Regions from separate parts of the Massilia sp. Soil_C_3 genome, predicted to be linked through region 2. Evidence: riboswitches for the same ligand, from Rfam matches in the RefSeq annotation. Region 2 holds a riboswitch; each other region holds the start of a gene.
The links. A riboswitch is a leader RNA that binds a small molecule or an ion and turns the genes downstream of it on or off. The one in region 2 is predicted to bind cobalamin.

Region 1 (4,742 bases), on a different contig from region 2:
CCGCGCGGCGGCTGCGGGCCGATGAAGACGTTGCCGAACACCAGGCCCGGCACCAGCATCTTGCCGCCATCGACCATTACCCTGCCCGGCGCAGGGCCCCAGCCGCGCATGCCTTCGATGCCGTAGGCGATCAGGCGTCGATAAAGGGGAGCAAGCGACTGGCATGGACGTGGCTTGACGTCGTCCAGGCAGGCAAAGTAACCCTCTTCCAGCGCATGCAGGTCGCGCGTGGCCTGGACGCGTTGCGGATGGTCGACGCCCTCGACCAGGTGCAGCAGCTCCTCGATCACGGTCTCGGCCTGCTTGCGGCCCAGCGCGCGTTCGCCGGCCTTTTCGGCCGCCAGCACGTCGGCATGCAGGCGCCCCAGCAGGCCGTCCTGCATCTCGCCCCGCACCCGCGGCGACAGGGTCGCGAACCAGCGCGCGTAATCCTGCGCCGTGACGCCATTGACGGTGCCGGCCATCTCGCGCAGGGCGGCGCGGTCTTCCGGCAGGTTGACGCCGCGCGCCATGATCATGTCGAGTAGCGCCTCGGGCGAGGCCGGCAGCTCGCCGACCGTGTAGCCGGCGGCCTTGAGGGCATGCAGCATCTCGAACAGCGAGTCCGGCACATTGAGGTTGTCGGCGCCGATGTTCTGGCGGCCCGGCGGATGGTTGTAGTAGACCATCGCGACCTTCTTGTCGGCATTCGGTTTGGCGCGCAGCGCGAGCCATCGCGCCACGCGCCCCGACAGGCGGTCGACTTCGGCCGGCAGCAGTACTGGCGGGCGGTTCTCGATGCCGGTCTGGCGGTCGCGCTGGGGCTGGCCCAGGGCCGCCACCACCATTGGCTGGCTGATGCCCTGCAGCTCGGGCAGGGCCACGCGGTACTGGACCGAATCGGGCGGCAGGCCGTCGGGCGACAGCTGCCACTGCATCGCTGTGCGGTCCGACAGGCGGATCGCCTTGAACACCGGGATGTCCAGGCGCTTGAAGGCTTCGTCCACCGCCGCACGGCCCTCTGCGGCGCCAACCACGAAGTCCTGCAGCACCACCAGCGCCGCAGGCTTGGCCGGCGCGACCAGCTGCGGCAGGCGCTCGAGCGCTTCGCGCGAGGCGCCGCCCCAGCGTGTGAGCAGCTGCACGCAGGGCTGGCCGAGCTCCTCGATGCGGCGGCACAGCGCCGCGGGCACCACGCCATCCATATTCGCCAGGTCGAGCACGACCACGGTCGGCCGGTCCTGCAGGCCGAGTTTCGAGGCATTGCCCCAGGCGGCGGCGTCCTGCAGCTCGCGCTGTCCCGCGCGCAGGCGCAGGGTGGGCTCGGGCTGCGGAGCAGCCAGGGGCGTGCCTGGCGCGAGCAGGTGCCGCATCAGCTCCGTGGTGTTGTCGACGCCGCCCGCCTGCCACACGCGGCGCGCGGCCAGCCAGTGGCGGGCGGCGGGATCGGCCTCGGCCGCCTGCAACGCGGCCGGCGGCGGCGCCTCGCCCGCCAGCTGGCGCAGCAGCTCGGGCGAGAAGCCGGCAAGGCTGCCGTTACGCGAGCGCGTCATGAGGTTCAGGGTCGCCTCGCCGTTCAGCGCCAGCACCGCGGTGTCCGGCCTGGCGTGCCGCGCCAGAGCATCCTTCATGCGGCGCGCCGGGTCGCCGAACAGCGATACCGCCAGGATGCTGTCGGCGCCGGCGATCCACTTTGCCACGTCGCGCTCACTGGCCGCCATCAGCTGGGCCGGGGTACGCAGCAGGATGCGGTCTTGCGGATGGCTGGCCAGGTGGCGGTGAGCGGCCTCGATGGCGCCCGGCGCGGCGCGCTCGGTGACCACGGCGAACAGGGTCGCGGCGCTGCTGGAAGCGCAGGCGAGCAGGAACGCCAATGCGGCGCAGATGCGGACAAGGAAAAGCGTGTTCATGTGAACGTCGACCTTTTAGCTGCGCGCCAAAGCGCGCATGACAACAGGCAGCCGCCATCCTTCCGCGATGAACAGGGACGCGTGCGCGCACGCCACGAGGGCGCACGACCGCATAGGCGAATAGCACGAGCAGCAAAAGAAGGAACAGCGAACAACCAACAGGCACGCCCTCACCCCGGGACGTACGAATGCATCGTGGATGGCCGGTCTTCTGGCTCGCCGTCTTCCTTCCCCGGTCCTGCCTTCCCGTGCACAGGGCACAGTGGCGTTCGATCGGAGTCGTCAGGCTTACAGCAGCGGGGGCTGCGCCGGACTGGCGCGCGATGGCTATCGCGCACGTCACCGGCTTCCCGTTTCACCTCCCTGCAGACGAGCAGGAAGGCACCATTCACTTGATTGGGCGCGATTCTACCGCCAAGTTCGACCAGTTGTCACCGCATTATTTTTCTTCCGCAATCGAGATTGCCCTGAAAAATAAATCGCACGGGTTTATTTACCGGGAATGGATTTATACTGGCGGCTTCCAGCCGTCCCTCCCCTTGAACGCCCGCGCCATGCCGCCCGATAACGCACCGCCTACCGCCTTTGATCCCGCCACCATGCCGCTGCTGCGCAGCGTCGGCTCGAACCAGGTCGGCATGCGCGAGTACAACGAGCGGGTCGTGCTACAGGCGATCCGCACCCATGGCAGCCTGCCCAAGGCCGAAGTCGCGCGCCTGACCAAGCTCAGTACCCAAACCGCCTCGGTGATCATCAACCGCCTGCTGGACGAGCAACTGGTGGTCAAGCGCGACGCGGTGCGCGGCAAGGTCGGCCAGCCGTCGCAGCCGATCGCCCTGAATCCGGAAGGCGCGTTCTCGATCGGGATCCAGATCGGCCGGCGCGCGCTGGACGTGGTCCTGCTCGATTTCACGGGCGCGCTGCGCTGGCAGTCGTCGACGCCCTACGCCAGCCCCGAGGTGGAACAGGTGTTCGCCGCCATCGACGCGAGGCTGCGCGAGGTGGACGACTTCCTCGGCCCGGAACTGGCGCCTCGCCTGACCGGCATCGGCCTGGCCGCCCCGCTCACACTGGGCACCTGGCACGGCCTGGAGAGCCTGTTGCCGCAAGAGGCAAAAGCCTGGCGCCGGGTCGACGTGCGCGTGCGCCTGCAGGCCATGACGCCGCTGCGCGTCGACTTCGCCAAGGACACGATCGCAGCCTGCGTGGCCGAACTGGTGGCCGGCCGCGGACGCAAGCTGAAAAGCTATCTGTACGTGTTCGTCGACACCCTGGTCGGCGGCGGCCTGGTGATCGACGGCGAGCCGCACAGCGGCCAGTTCGGCAATGCCGGCGCGATCGGTTCGATGCCCCTGGGCCTGGCCGGCACGGACGAACGCGGCGTGGCGCCGCAGCTGCTCGGCGCGGCTTCGCTGGTGCGGCTGGAAGAGATGCATGCCCAGGCCGGCCTGGAACTGCTGGCGTTCGGCGACGAACGCCTGTTGAGCGGGCCATGGGAAGCCGTGACCCGGCAATGGATCGAGGAAGCCGCCAATGCGATCACCTTCGGCGTCACCGGCGCGGCTTGCCTCCTCGACCTGGATGGCGTGATCGTCGACGGCGCCGTCAGCCGCGCCCTGCTCGAACGCCTGATCGCCGCGATGCAGGAGCAGATGACGCGCTACAGCTGGCAGGGCACCGAGCGGCCGCTGGTGATGGCGGGGACGATCGGGATGACGGCCAAGGTCATCGGCGCGGCCTACCTGCCGCTGCATGCGAACTTCGCGCCGGCGCATGGATTGTTCCTGAAGGCGGCCCGGCGCTAGCAAGGCGTGCGCGGTACCGGACCTGTTCGCGCTAGAGTATTCGCCACCATCACCATGGAGGCGATCATGTTGGCGAATATGGATGCGGCCGCAACAGTCGGCGTACGCGATATGGCTGCGGCAAGAGAGTTCTACGGCAATGTGCTGGGATTGAAGCAGGTCGACAGCGATGGCGGCGATGACGATATGGCGCTCTACCGGAGCGGCAACGCACGGGTGTTCGTCTACCGCTCGGAGTATGCCGGCACGAACCAGGCGACCGCCATCACCTGGGATGTGGGCGACAGGTTCGACGACATCGTCGCCGCACTGCAGGCCAAGGGCGCCCGCTTCGAGCATTACGACATGGGCGGCTTGCGGCGCGAGGGCGACGTCCATGTTGCTGGCCAGTTGAAGATCGTGTGGCTCAAAGACCCTGACGGAAATATCCTGAGCATCAATAGCGCCTGATGCGCTGAAAGGTGCAGGATCGGCTCAGGCAGCCCGGGCACCCCGGCTAAAGAAAAAACCCCGCAATCGCTTGCGGGGTTTTTTACTGGTTCGTCAAGCAGCGACGATTGATCTCGCCCAATACGACTTAGAACGGAATGTCGTCATCCATATCCGAGAAGTTCGGCGCCGGTTTCGGCTGCGGACGCGCGGCCGGGGCCGGTGGCGCCTGGCGCGGAGCCGGACGCTGCGGGGCCGAGTAGTCGTCGTCCATGCCGCCGCCCATGCCGCCACCCATGCTGTCGCCGCCCATGCCCTGGCGACCGCCCAGCATCTGCATGTTTTCAGCGATGATATCGGTGGCGTAGCGCTCGATGCCGTCCTTGTCGGTGTACTTGCGGGTCTGCAGGCGGCCTTCGACGTAGACCGACGAACCCTTCTTGAGGTACTGGCCCACGATTTCGGCCAGGCGGCCGAAGAAGGAAATACGGTGCCACTCGGTCAGCTCTTTCTGCTCGCCGGTGTTGCGGTCTTTGGATTTATACGAGGTGGCGACCGCGATGTTCGCGATGGCGTCGCCGCTCGGCATGTAGCGAATTTCCGGATCGCGGCCGAGGTT
Region 2 (4,742 bases):
GCCAGCGCGGCGATGTCGACCATCAGCGTGGAGGCCATCAGGAGCAGCGCCAGCAGGGCGCCGACCGAGGCGCCGGACGAGACGCCCAGCACATACGGGTCGGCCAGGGGATTGCGCAACAGCGCCTGCATCATGAGGCCGGCCAGGGCCAGCGCGCCGCCGGTCGCGAACGCCACCAGCGCGCGGCTGGCGCGCAGTTCGAGCAGCGAGGCGGAGAGCGAATCGGGCTGGCCGCCGGCGAGCTGGCGCAGGGCGTCGGGAATGTCGTCGAGCGGCACCCGGATCGATCCGGTCATGCCCGCGAACAGCAGGGTGGCAATGGAAAACGCCAGCATGGCGCCAACGATGAACGTGGCGCGCTGGCGTAGCGGCGGGACGGATGCTTGCATGCTGGCCCTGTCGATTGATCGGATGCCCGCGGCCTGGTTGCCGCGGGCAGGGGTTATAGCTTAACGGATGCCGTAGCGCAGGGCCGCAAACCAGGTGCGGCCGCTGGTGCCGTAGTTACGCGCGATCTCGTACTGCTTGTCGGCGACGTTATCCAGGCGCATCAGCAGCGACCAGTCGGGCGTGAACTGCCAGGTCGTGTGCAGGTTCAGCAGCCCGTAGCCGCCCAGGCGACGGTTGTTGGCGGCGTCATCGAAGCGTTCACCCGAGACGGTCAGTTCAACGCCGGTCTTGAGCGTGCCGATCGTGTAGTCGGCGCCGAAGTTGGCGTGCTTCTTCGCACGGCGCTGCAGTTGCTTGCCGGTGGTCTCGTCGTGCGGATCCTGCCAATCGAGGCTGGCGCGCAGGTCGACGCCCATCAGGCGGGTGCTGCCGGCCAGTGAGACGCCTTCGAGCAAGCCTTCGTTGACGTTGTAGGCGCAGCTTTTGTTGACGCCATCCGGGCATGGGGTGCTCGACACGATCATGTCGGTCAGGCGGTTGTGGAAGTACGTCGCGTCCAGCTGGTAGCCGTTGCCGTCGTAGCGCAGGCCCACTTCGCGGTTGCGGCCTTTTTCGGGTTTGTTGGTTTCCAGGCCGTAGCCGGGGAAGTACAGCTCGTTGAAGGTCGGAGCGCGGAAGCTCGTGCCGACGCTGGCGGTGGCGCGCAGGCCGTTGCCGAAGTCATAGCCGTAGCCAGCGGCGCCGGTGTTCTTGCTGCCGTAGACCGAGCGGTCGTGGCGCGCGCTGACGTCGACCAGGTGGGCGCCGCGCTTGGCCGAGTAGGCGGCCGCATACGAGTTGGTAATGCGCGAGCGCCCCATCGACGGCACTTCTTCCTTGCGGTGCGTGTACAGCAGCTGCAGCGTGTCGCGGCCGATGGCGATGTCGTTCTGCCAGCTGAACTCATCCTGCTGGGTATCGATCTGGCTGGCGCCGGATGGCGTCGCGTTGGTGAAGTTGCCCGACTTGTCTTCCGAGCGCGCGTACTGCAGCGTGCTGTGCCAGTTCGGCAGGACCTGGTTGCGCATGAAGACCGCGGCGGTGTTCAGGTCGTTGTCGCTGTGGACGTCGTAGTTGGCGGTGCCACTGTCGTACTGGCTGAACAGGCGGCTGACCAGGAACTGGGCGCCGATCTCGTGGCCTGGTGCGAGCGCCATCGTCACGCGGCCGTTGGCGTTGCGGCGGCGGTAGCCGTCTTCGTCCGGGTTGTAGCCCGAGGCGCCCGGGCGGGTGGACGAGAAGCCGTCCGAGTCCTCGTAGCCGGCGCCGAAGGCGTAGCTGATGGCGTTCGGGCCGCCGCTGCTGCCGTAGATGCCAGCATCGGCCTGGCGGGTGGCGTTGCTGCCCACGCCCACCGAACCGGTGACAACCGGGGCGCCTTCGCCCTTGCGGGTGAAGATCTGGATCACGCCGGCGACGGCGTCGGCGCCGTACAGGGTGCTGAGCGGTCCGTAGACGATCTCGATACGGTCGATGGCGCCCAGCGGGATGGCGTTCCAGCTGGCCGTGCCGGTGGTGGCCGAGCCGAAGCGCACGCCGTCGACCAGGACCACGGACTGGTTGGCGTTGGCGCCGCGGATGAAGACACTTGTGGTGGTGCCGGCCGCGCCGTTGCGCGAGATTTCGATGCCGCGCTGGCGGCGCAGGATGTCGGCCACCGAACCGGCGCCCGAGCGCGCGATTTCCTCGGCATCGATGACCGTGGTGTCGGCGATGACGTCGGCGGCACGCTGCGCGCTGCGGGTCGCGGTGACGACGACGGTGTCGGCGGTGGGGATGGCGTCAGGTGAAGGAGCGTCGGCGAAAGCGGCGGACGAGATGACGGCGAGGGCGAGCGAGACCGCGGCGGCTTGCCGGGTTACTGGAAAGTTCATGAACTGTTTCTTATCAAAGGCAACCAGCCGACGTCCCCGTAGGCCAGATTGAACGGCATCGCGCGAAGCGACGCCACCTTTTGGCCGGTATCCGGGCTGACAAGTATGGCCGTCCGACCTTCCCATGCATGCGCACAGTGGTATGAGGGGGCGGTTTGCCGCATGGCTCGTGGAGAGCATGCGGCACTTGCTTACCGTTGCGGGGGCAGCACACGTTGGCCCTTGATGGGGCTTCGTGTTTCCCGTTTAACTGCGACTGCGAACGCAGGCGCGAGCACCAAAACGCGCTCATTATAAGGCGTTGTCAGGTTTCCAGCATCATCACTTCGCCGTAGTCAATCCGGTGTGGCGCCTGGGCGGCGCGCAGCGCGGCATCGACCAGCTTGCCGCCGAGGTGCAGCGAGTGCATGAGGCGCATGGTGCCGGCGTGGCAAACGATGAGGGCCTGCGCATGCCCTTCGCGCCGGATGTCGGCATCGAAACCGGCCACGCGCGCGGCCACGTCCATCACGCTTTCGCCGCCGCCGGGACGGTAGTGCAGCAGGTCGGCGCTCCAGGCGTCGATCTCGCTGCGCGGGATGTCGTCCCAGCTACGCATTTCCCAGGCCCGGAAGTCCATCTCGGCCAGGCGCGCGTCGAAGGTTGGCGCTGGTGAGAGCCGCTGGGCCAGGACCGCGCTGCGTGCGAGTGGACTGGCGTAGACCGGCATCGCGCCGGGCAGCCCCTGGCTCGCCAATGTGGCCAGCACCCGTTCGACGTCGGCTTCGTTCGCCGCAAGGTCGCTGCGACCGTAGCAGTGCCCGGCCGGCACCTCGGGCCGCGGGTGGCGCACCAGGTAAATACGCATCAGTCCAGCGCGCCGTGTCCGAGCGTGGCGAGCACCGCGATATAGATGGCTACTTCTGCCAGCTGCTGCACGGCGCCGAGGCAATCGCCGGTATAGCCTTGCAAGCGCCGCGTGAATTTACGCGCGAGCCAGCAGGTTGCGCCAAGCGCCGCGACGGTCGCGGCGACGACGGCGGCCAGGTCGAGCAAGCCGAAGGCCAGCAGCGCGAGCGCGGGCAGCAGCACGGTGAGCGTGGCGATGCCGAATTCCCGGTCGCTCATGCGCACCGCCAGCGGCTTGGCCTTGCCCTCGGAGCGGGCGTATTCCATCTGCCAGATCAGGGATGTGGCGGCCAGTCGCGAGAGCGGATGAGCCAGCAACAGGGCGCCGATGGCGCTGGCTGGCGGCAGGCTGGCAAGCGCGGCCAACTTCGCGCCGAGCATGCACACGATGCCGATCGCGCCATAGGCGCCGACGCGCGAGTCCTTCATGATCTCTAGCGCGCGTTCCTTCGTCATGCCGCCGCCCAGGCCATCGCAGGTGTCGGCGAAGCCGTCTTCATGGAATGCGCCGGTAATGTAGATCGTGGCGGCGGTGGACAGCACGGCCGCCACCGCCGCCGGCAACCACTGCGCCGCCACCAGATACACCGCCGCACCGATGACGCCCACCACCACGCCGACCAGCGGGAAGTAGCGCGACGCGTGGTTCAACCAGGCCGGTTCGAAGCCCACCCAGCGCGGAATCGGCAGCCGCGTGAAGAACTGCAGCGCGATGAAGAACAGGCGCAGCTGGTGCGTCATGCCGAGCGTTCGCTCACTTGCGCCGAGGCGAAGGTGGCCATCTCGTTCAGGAAGTTGGCGGCGGCGTGCAGCAGGGGCAGGGCGAGCGCGCTGCCGGTGCCTTCGCCCAGGCGCAGGCCGAGGTCGAGCAGCGGGCGGGCGCCGAGCTCCTCGAGCAGCAGGGCATGGCCATGCTCGCCCGAGCAGTGCGAGAACACGCAGTAGTCGAGGATGTTCGGCTGCAGGCGCGCGGCGACCAGCAGCGCGCTGGTGACGATGAAGCCGTCGATCAGCAGCACCTTGCGCAGCTCAGCCGCCTTGAGCATGGCGCCGGCCATCATCGCGATCTCGAAGCCGCCGAAGGTGGCCAGCACCTCGAGCGGCTGCACGGCATGGGCGTGACGGGCCACGCTTGCCGCGACGACGTCGGCCTTGTGGCGAATGCCGTCCAGCGTGAGGCCGGTGCCGGCGCCGACGCAGCGCGCCAGGGGCTGTCCGGTCAGCGTGTGCATGAGGGCCGCGGCGGACGTCGTATTACCGATGCCCATCTCGCCGAAGCCGACCACGGTGCCGGGCAGGTCGCGCGCCAAGGCCATGCCGTGTTCGAGCGCCGTCGCGCATTCCTGCGCCGTCATGGCGGGTTCGATCGCGAAGTTGCGGGTGCCATTGGCGACCTTGCGATGCACGAGGCCCGCGCGGTCACCGAAATCGTGGTTCACGCCGGCGTCGACCACGTGCAGTGCGCAGCCGTTCTGGCGCGCGAACACATTGATGGCGGCGCCGTTGCCCAGGAAGTTCTCGACCATCTGCCAGGTGACGTCTTGCGGGAAG
Region 3 (4,742 bases), on a different contig from region 2:
ACCGGGATCCCGAGCCGCTCCAGCTGCTCGACCTGGCGCGTCGGGTTGCCGCTGTGCCAGACCACGACCAGGTCGGGCTTGAGCGCCAGCACGCGCTCGAAGTCGAGCTTGTTATAACTGCCCACCTGGGGCAGCTTCTTGGCTGCCTCCGGGTAGTCGCTATAGTTGACGGCGCCGACCACGCGCGCCCCGCCGCCGGCCGCGTACAGCAGCTCGGTGACGTGCGGCGCCAGCGACACCACGCGCCGGGCCGGCTGCGCCAGCGTCACCGTGCGGCCGACGTCGTCAACCACCGTGACGCTGGCGCCGGCGAAGGCCGGCAGCACCGCCAGCACCAACCCGATCAGACGCTGCATGGCGTCAGAAATCGAAGCGCAGCGACAGTTTCAGTTGGCGGCCGTCGCTCGGATAGATGCCGTCACGGCAGCTGAAGGCCTGGCTGTAGTACTGGCGGTCGGCCAGGTTCAGGCCCGACACCGCCACTTCCCACGGGCCGAAGCGGCGCGCATAGCGGGCGTCGATCGTGGTGAACGATGGAATGCGGGTGCTGCAACCGTTGGTGAAGTCGTTGCCGTAGCGCTGGCTGTCGACCCACTGGGCGCCGATGTCGGCGGTCTGGCCGTCGCCCGGCGTCCAGGCCAGGCGTGCGGTGACGACGTGCTTCGGCACCAGCACCATCTCGCGGCCGGCGTTGGGGCCGTCGCGGAACTCGGCCTGCACGTATTGCCACGAGCCGGTCAGGCGCCAGGCGTCGGCGAAGGTCGCCTGCCCTTCCAGTTCCACACCCTGGCGGCGGGTCGGATCCAGGTTGGTGTTGGCGCCAAAGCCGATGGTCGGATCGTAGTAGATCTCGTTGGTCAGGCGGTGGCGGAACACGCGCGCAGTCGCTTTACGCGCCTCGGTGCCGGCGACCACGCCCAGCTCCAGGTCGCGCGAGGTTTGCGGCTCCAGCACGTCCAGGGTCGAACGGTAGGAGTTCTCGTCGATGTTGGCGATGCGATAGCTGCGGCCGGCCTTGGCGAACACGGTTACCTGCGGCATCACGTCGATGCTGCCTTCCACGGTCCAGGCGTTGAGCGACTGCTTGCGGTGCTCGCCAAGGACAGCCGGGAAAGCCAATGGGTCGCTGTAGTCCTTCTCGAAGCGTTCATGACGGCCGCCGACCGCCAGGCGGGCATTGTGCGGCGCGTGCCAAAGCAGTTCGTCGCGCAGGTAGAAGGCTTTCGAGTCCTGGCGCGCGGAGCCGGCCGAGAAATCGGAGGCGACGTCGCGCTCCCAGCGGATCAGGTCGATGCCGGTGACGAACTCGTTGCGCTTGTCGCCGAAATCAGCCGTGTGGCGCACGCGCGGCGAGAACTGGGTCTGCTCTGCCCCGTAGACCGACGTCGACGGCGCGCCGAAATCGTAGGTGGACGAGACTTCACGTTCGCGGTGCGACAGCTCGGCCGCCAGGTCGAACGCGCCGATGCGGTGCTCGACGAAGGCGGTCACGCGGTCGGTGTCGAGCGAGCCGTAATCCTTCGGCTTGTTGCTCTGGGTTGGAATGCTCAGGAATTGCGCTTCGTTCAGCGAACCTGGCAGGCGCGAGTCGGAACGCGAGCTTTCGAAACGCAGGCCGGCGCGGCCGTTAGGCGCATACGCATACTGCACGCCGCCACTGAAGCTGGTCTGTTCGTACTTGTTGTTGTCGCGGTAGTTATCGGTGCTGCGATCGGCCACTGCGGCGTCGAATGACCATGGACCGGCGCCGTGGGTGATCGAGGCGCGCAGGTCGCGGTGGTCGAAGCGGCCGGCTTCGGCGAACAGCGAACCGTGCGTACCGGCGCTGCCGCCGCGGCGGGTGACGATATTGATCACGCCGCCGGTCGCGCCGTCGCCGTACAGCACGCTGCTGCCGCCGCGCGTGATCTCGATGCGCTCGACCGTGTCCACGGGAATGGTCGACAGCACGGTGTGCGCCAGCTCGTTCTCGTTCAGGCGCACGCCGTCGACCAGCACCACCGTGTTCTGGGCGCTATTGGTGCCGAAGCCGCGCAGGTCGAGGCCGAAGTCGGACGAGCCGTCGAGGCTCTGGCGGCCGAACACGCCGCCGATCTTGCGGATCGCCGCATTGACGTCGGTGGCGCCGGCGCTGCGGATCTGCTCGGCGGTGATGACGGTGGCGCCGATCGGCGTGGCCTGGGCCGGGAAGCGCGGGCCGGTGATGAGGACCGATGGCAGGGAGGACTGCGCGCTGTCCTGGGCGGCGGCATAAGTCGTAAACAGGGCGAAGGCGCAAGCCAGTGCGAGTGGCGCGCGGCGCGGTGCAGCTGCAAAAATCATGATGAATGTGTTCTCGATAAAAGGCACCGGCCCGCGTCCCCGCAGGCCAGAGTCAACGGAAACGCCTGGCGCTTCCACCTGCTTTGGCCGGTATCCGGGCTGGCAAGCATGACGGCCTCACCTTCCTGCGCGGCATGCACAGTGGTTATCGAGACCGCCTGCCACGCTGCACATGCAGGCGTGGCGCTTGTTGACCGTTGCGGGGGCAGCACACTTCCATGACGGCGCGTGGCGCGGCCATGTCGTGTTTCCCGTTTAACTTCGCGCACCTGGGTGTGCGCGAGAGCACCAAAACGGGGCGATTATACCTTGACAAGGTGCGCCCCTGCCCGGCCGCCGGCAGCTTGCCGCGGGATCGGCTACCATCGTTGTTTTCGTGCTTCAAGAGGAGCGATGATGGCGCGCTTACTTACCTTGCCCACCTATTTCGTTTCGCACGGCGGCGGCCCCTGGCCCTGGATGCGCGAGCAGTACGGTTCGGCCTATGACCAGTTGGCCAATTCACTGGCCGCGCTGCGCGCAGAGGCGGGAGAAACGGTGCGCGCGGTGCTGGTCGTGACCGCCCACTGGGAGACGCCGCAGTTCATGGTGTCGTCGGGCACGGCGCCCGGCATGATCTACGACTATGGCGGCTTCCCGCCGCACACCTATCAGGTGAAGTACCCGGCGCCGGGCGAGCCGGCGCTGGCGCGGCGCGTGGCCGACCTGCTCGAGGCCGCGGGGCACCCCGCCACGCTGGACGCCGAACGCGGCTTCGACCATGGCACGTTCTCGATGCTGTACCCGGTCTATCCGGAAGCGCGCATGCCGGTGGTGCAGCTGTCGATCCGGCGCGACCTGGATCCGGCCACCCACCTGGCGGCGGGCCGCGCGCTGGCGCCGCTGCGCGACGAGGGCATTCTGATCATCGGCAGCGGGCTGTCTTATCACAACCTGCGCCAGTTCGGGCCGAACGGACGCGAGGCCTCCCAGGCCTTCGATGGCTGGCTGCAGCACGCGCTGCTCGAACTGGATCCGTCTCAACGCGAACAAGCCTTGCTGCGCTGGGACACGGCGCCGCAGGCACGGGCGGCGCATCCGCGCGAGGAACACCTGATTCCGCTGATGGTGGCATTGGGGGCGGCCGAACAGGAGGCAGCGGCCTGCGTTTATCATGAAGACGCGTTCATGGGGAATCTGGCGGTGTCGAGTTTCAGGTTCGGAGAGCCGCCGCAGGCTTGAAGAGTCCGCTGCCTCAAAACGTCGTACCCGCGAAGGCGGGTACCCAAGTTTGTGCGCGTTACGACAACGCAAGCAGTACTTAGGTACCCGCCTTCGCGGGTACGACGGAGGCTAACGCTGGAAACGCACGCCAGAGGCGAGCCTTACGTCCCGCGCTTGCCGCGCGCCGCTTCCTCGGCCTTGGCGGCGGCCTTCTCGGCCGCGATGCGGGCCTTTTCGGCCACCTCGGCCTCGTGCTGGGCCAGGCTGGCTGCACGCGACTCGGGCGTTTCGAGGCTGATGCGGCCCAGTGCGCCCTGGCGATAGTCCTGCAACAGGGTGTGTGCAGCTTTCTCGTAGTCGAAGTCGCCGCCGCGCACGCGGAAGCCACGGCGCTGCGCCACGCCCTCGACCACTGCCACGCCGTCCATGCCTTCGGTCTTGAAGCCGTAGCGTGCGGTCAGCAGCTGCGGGTAGCGTTGCAGCAGCAGTTCGCCCAGGTACTCGGCCACTTCTTCCTCGACCAGCGCATTGGTGCCGATCGCGTGGCTGGCGGCCAGCATCAGGCCGTCGCTGGCCATGGCGATCTTTGGCCACAGCATGCCGGGCGTGTCGACCAGCACCACGTTCTTGTTCAGGTACAGGCGCTGCTGGGTCTTGGTCACCGCCGGCTCGTCGCCCACCTTGGCAACGCGCTTTTTCAATAGCGCGTTCATCAGCGTCGATTTTCCGACGTTGGGAATGCCCATGATCATGATGCGCAGCGGCTTGGTCGGCACGCCGCGGTGCGGGGCCAGCGACAGCGCCAGCTCCGGGATGCGGGCGACGTCGGCCGGCTTTTTGGTCGTCATCGGATAGGCGGTCACGCCTTCCTGGGCGTCGTAATAGGCTTTCCAGGCGGCGGTCGCGTGCGGGTCGGCCAGGTCGATCTTGTTCAGGACCTTCAGGCAGGGGCGCTGGCGGAACTTGCGCAGCTGGTCCACCAGCGGGTTGCAGCTCGCCTCGGGCAGGCGCGCATCGAGGACCTCGATCACCAGATCGATGTTTTCCATCTGCTCGGCTGCTTCCTTCTTGGCCGCGTTCATGTGGCCAGGGAACCATTGTATCGACATGCTCAACTCTCTTAATCTTTCGTCCAAGGCGCTATTTTACGCTGAGCGTCGATACAAACGTAGCGGCGCCGCCACAAGGCCTCTTTCCATTGCACATACCGTTGAGCT

Region 1: it holds a riboswitch for cobalamin, as region 2 does, so the genes downstream of both, AC3A6F_RS21060 (cobaltochelatase subunit CobN) here and AC3A6F_RS25135 (TonB-dependent receptor domain-containing protein) in region 2, are expected to answer to the same signal.
Region 3: it holds a riboswitch for cobalamin, as region 2 does, so the genes downstream of both, AC3A6F_RS04000 (TonB-dependent receptor family protein) here and AC3A6F_RS25135 (TonB-dependent receptor domain-containing protein) in region 2, are expected to answer to the same signal.

The regions. Positions count from the first base shown of each region.
Region 1 is NZ_JBDGJG010000010.1:142,636-147,377, reverse strand. It holds gene AC3A6F_RS21060 (cobaltochelatase subunit CobN) at 1-1,889, opposite strand, end outside; cobalamin riboswitch at 2,074-2,293, opposite strand; gene AC3A6F_RS21055 (ROK family transcriptional regulator) at 2,444-3,694, shown strand; gene AC3A6F_RS21050 (VOC family protein) at 3,761-4,144, shown strand; gene ssb (single-stranded DNA-binding protein) at 4,272-4,742, opposite strand, start outside.
Region 2 is NZ_JBDGJG010000017.1:522-5,263, reverse strand. It holds gene AC3A6F_RS25140 (FecCD family ABC transporter permease) at 1-389, opposite strand, end outside; gene AC3A6F_RS25135 (TonB-dependent receptor domain-containing protein) at 450-2,303, opposite strand; cobalamin riboswitch at 2,369-2,600, opposite strand; gene AC3A6F_RS25130 (histidine phosphatase family protein) at 2,608-3,150, opposite strand; gene AC3A6F_RS25125 (adenosylcobinamide-GDP ribazoletransferase) at 3,150-3,932, opposite strand; gene cobT (nicotinate-nucleotide--dimethylbenzimidazole phosphoribosyltransferase) at 3,929-4,742, opposite strand, start outside.
Region 3 is NZ_JBDGJG010000002.1:231,385-236,126, reverse strand. It holds gene AC3A6F_RS04005 (cobalamin-binding protein) at 1-356, opposite strand, end outside; gene AC3A6F_RS04000 (TonB-dependent receptor family protein) at 361-2,322, opposite strand; cobalamin riboswitch at 2,391-2,630, opposite strand; gene AC3A6F_RS03995 (DODA-type extradiol aromatic ring-opening family dioxygenase) at 2,719-3,543, shown strand; gene ylqF (ribosome biogenesis GTPase YlqF) at 3,687-4,634, opposite strand.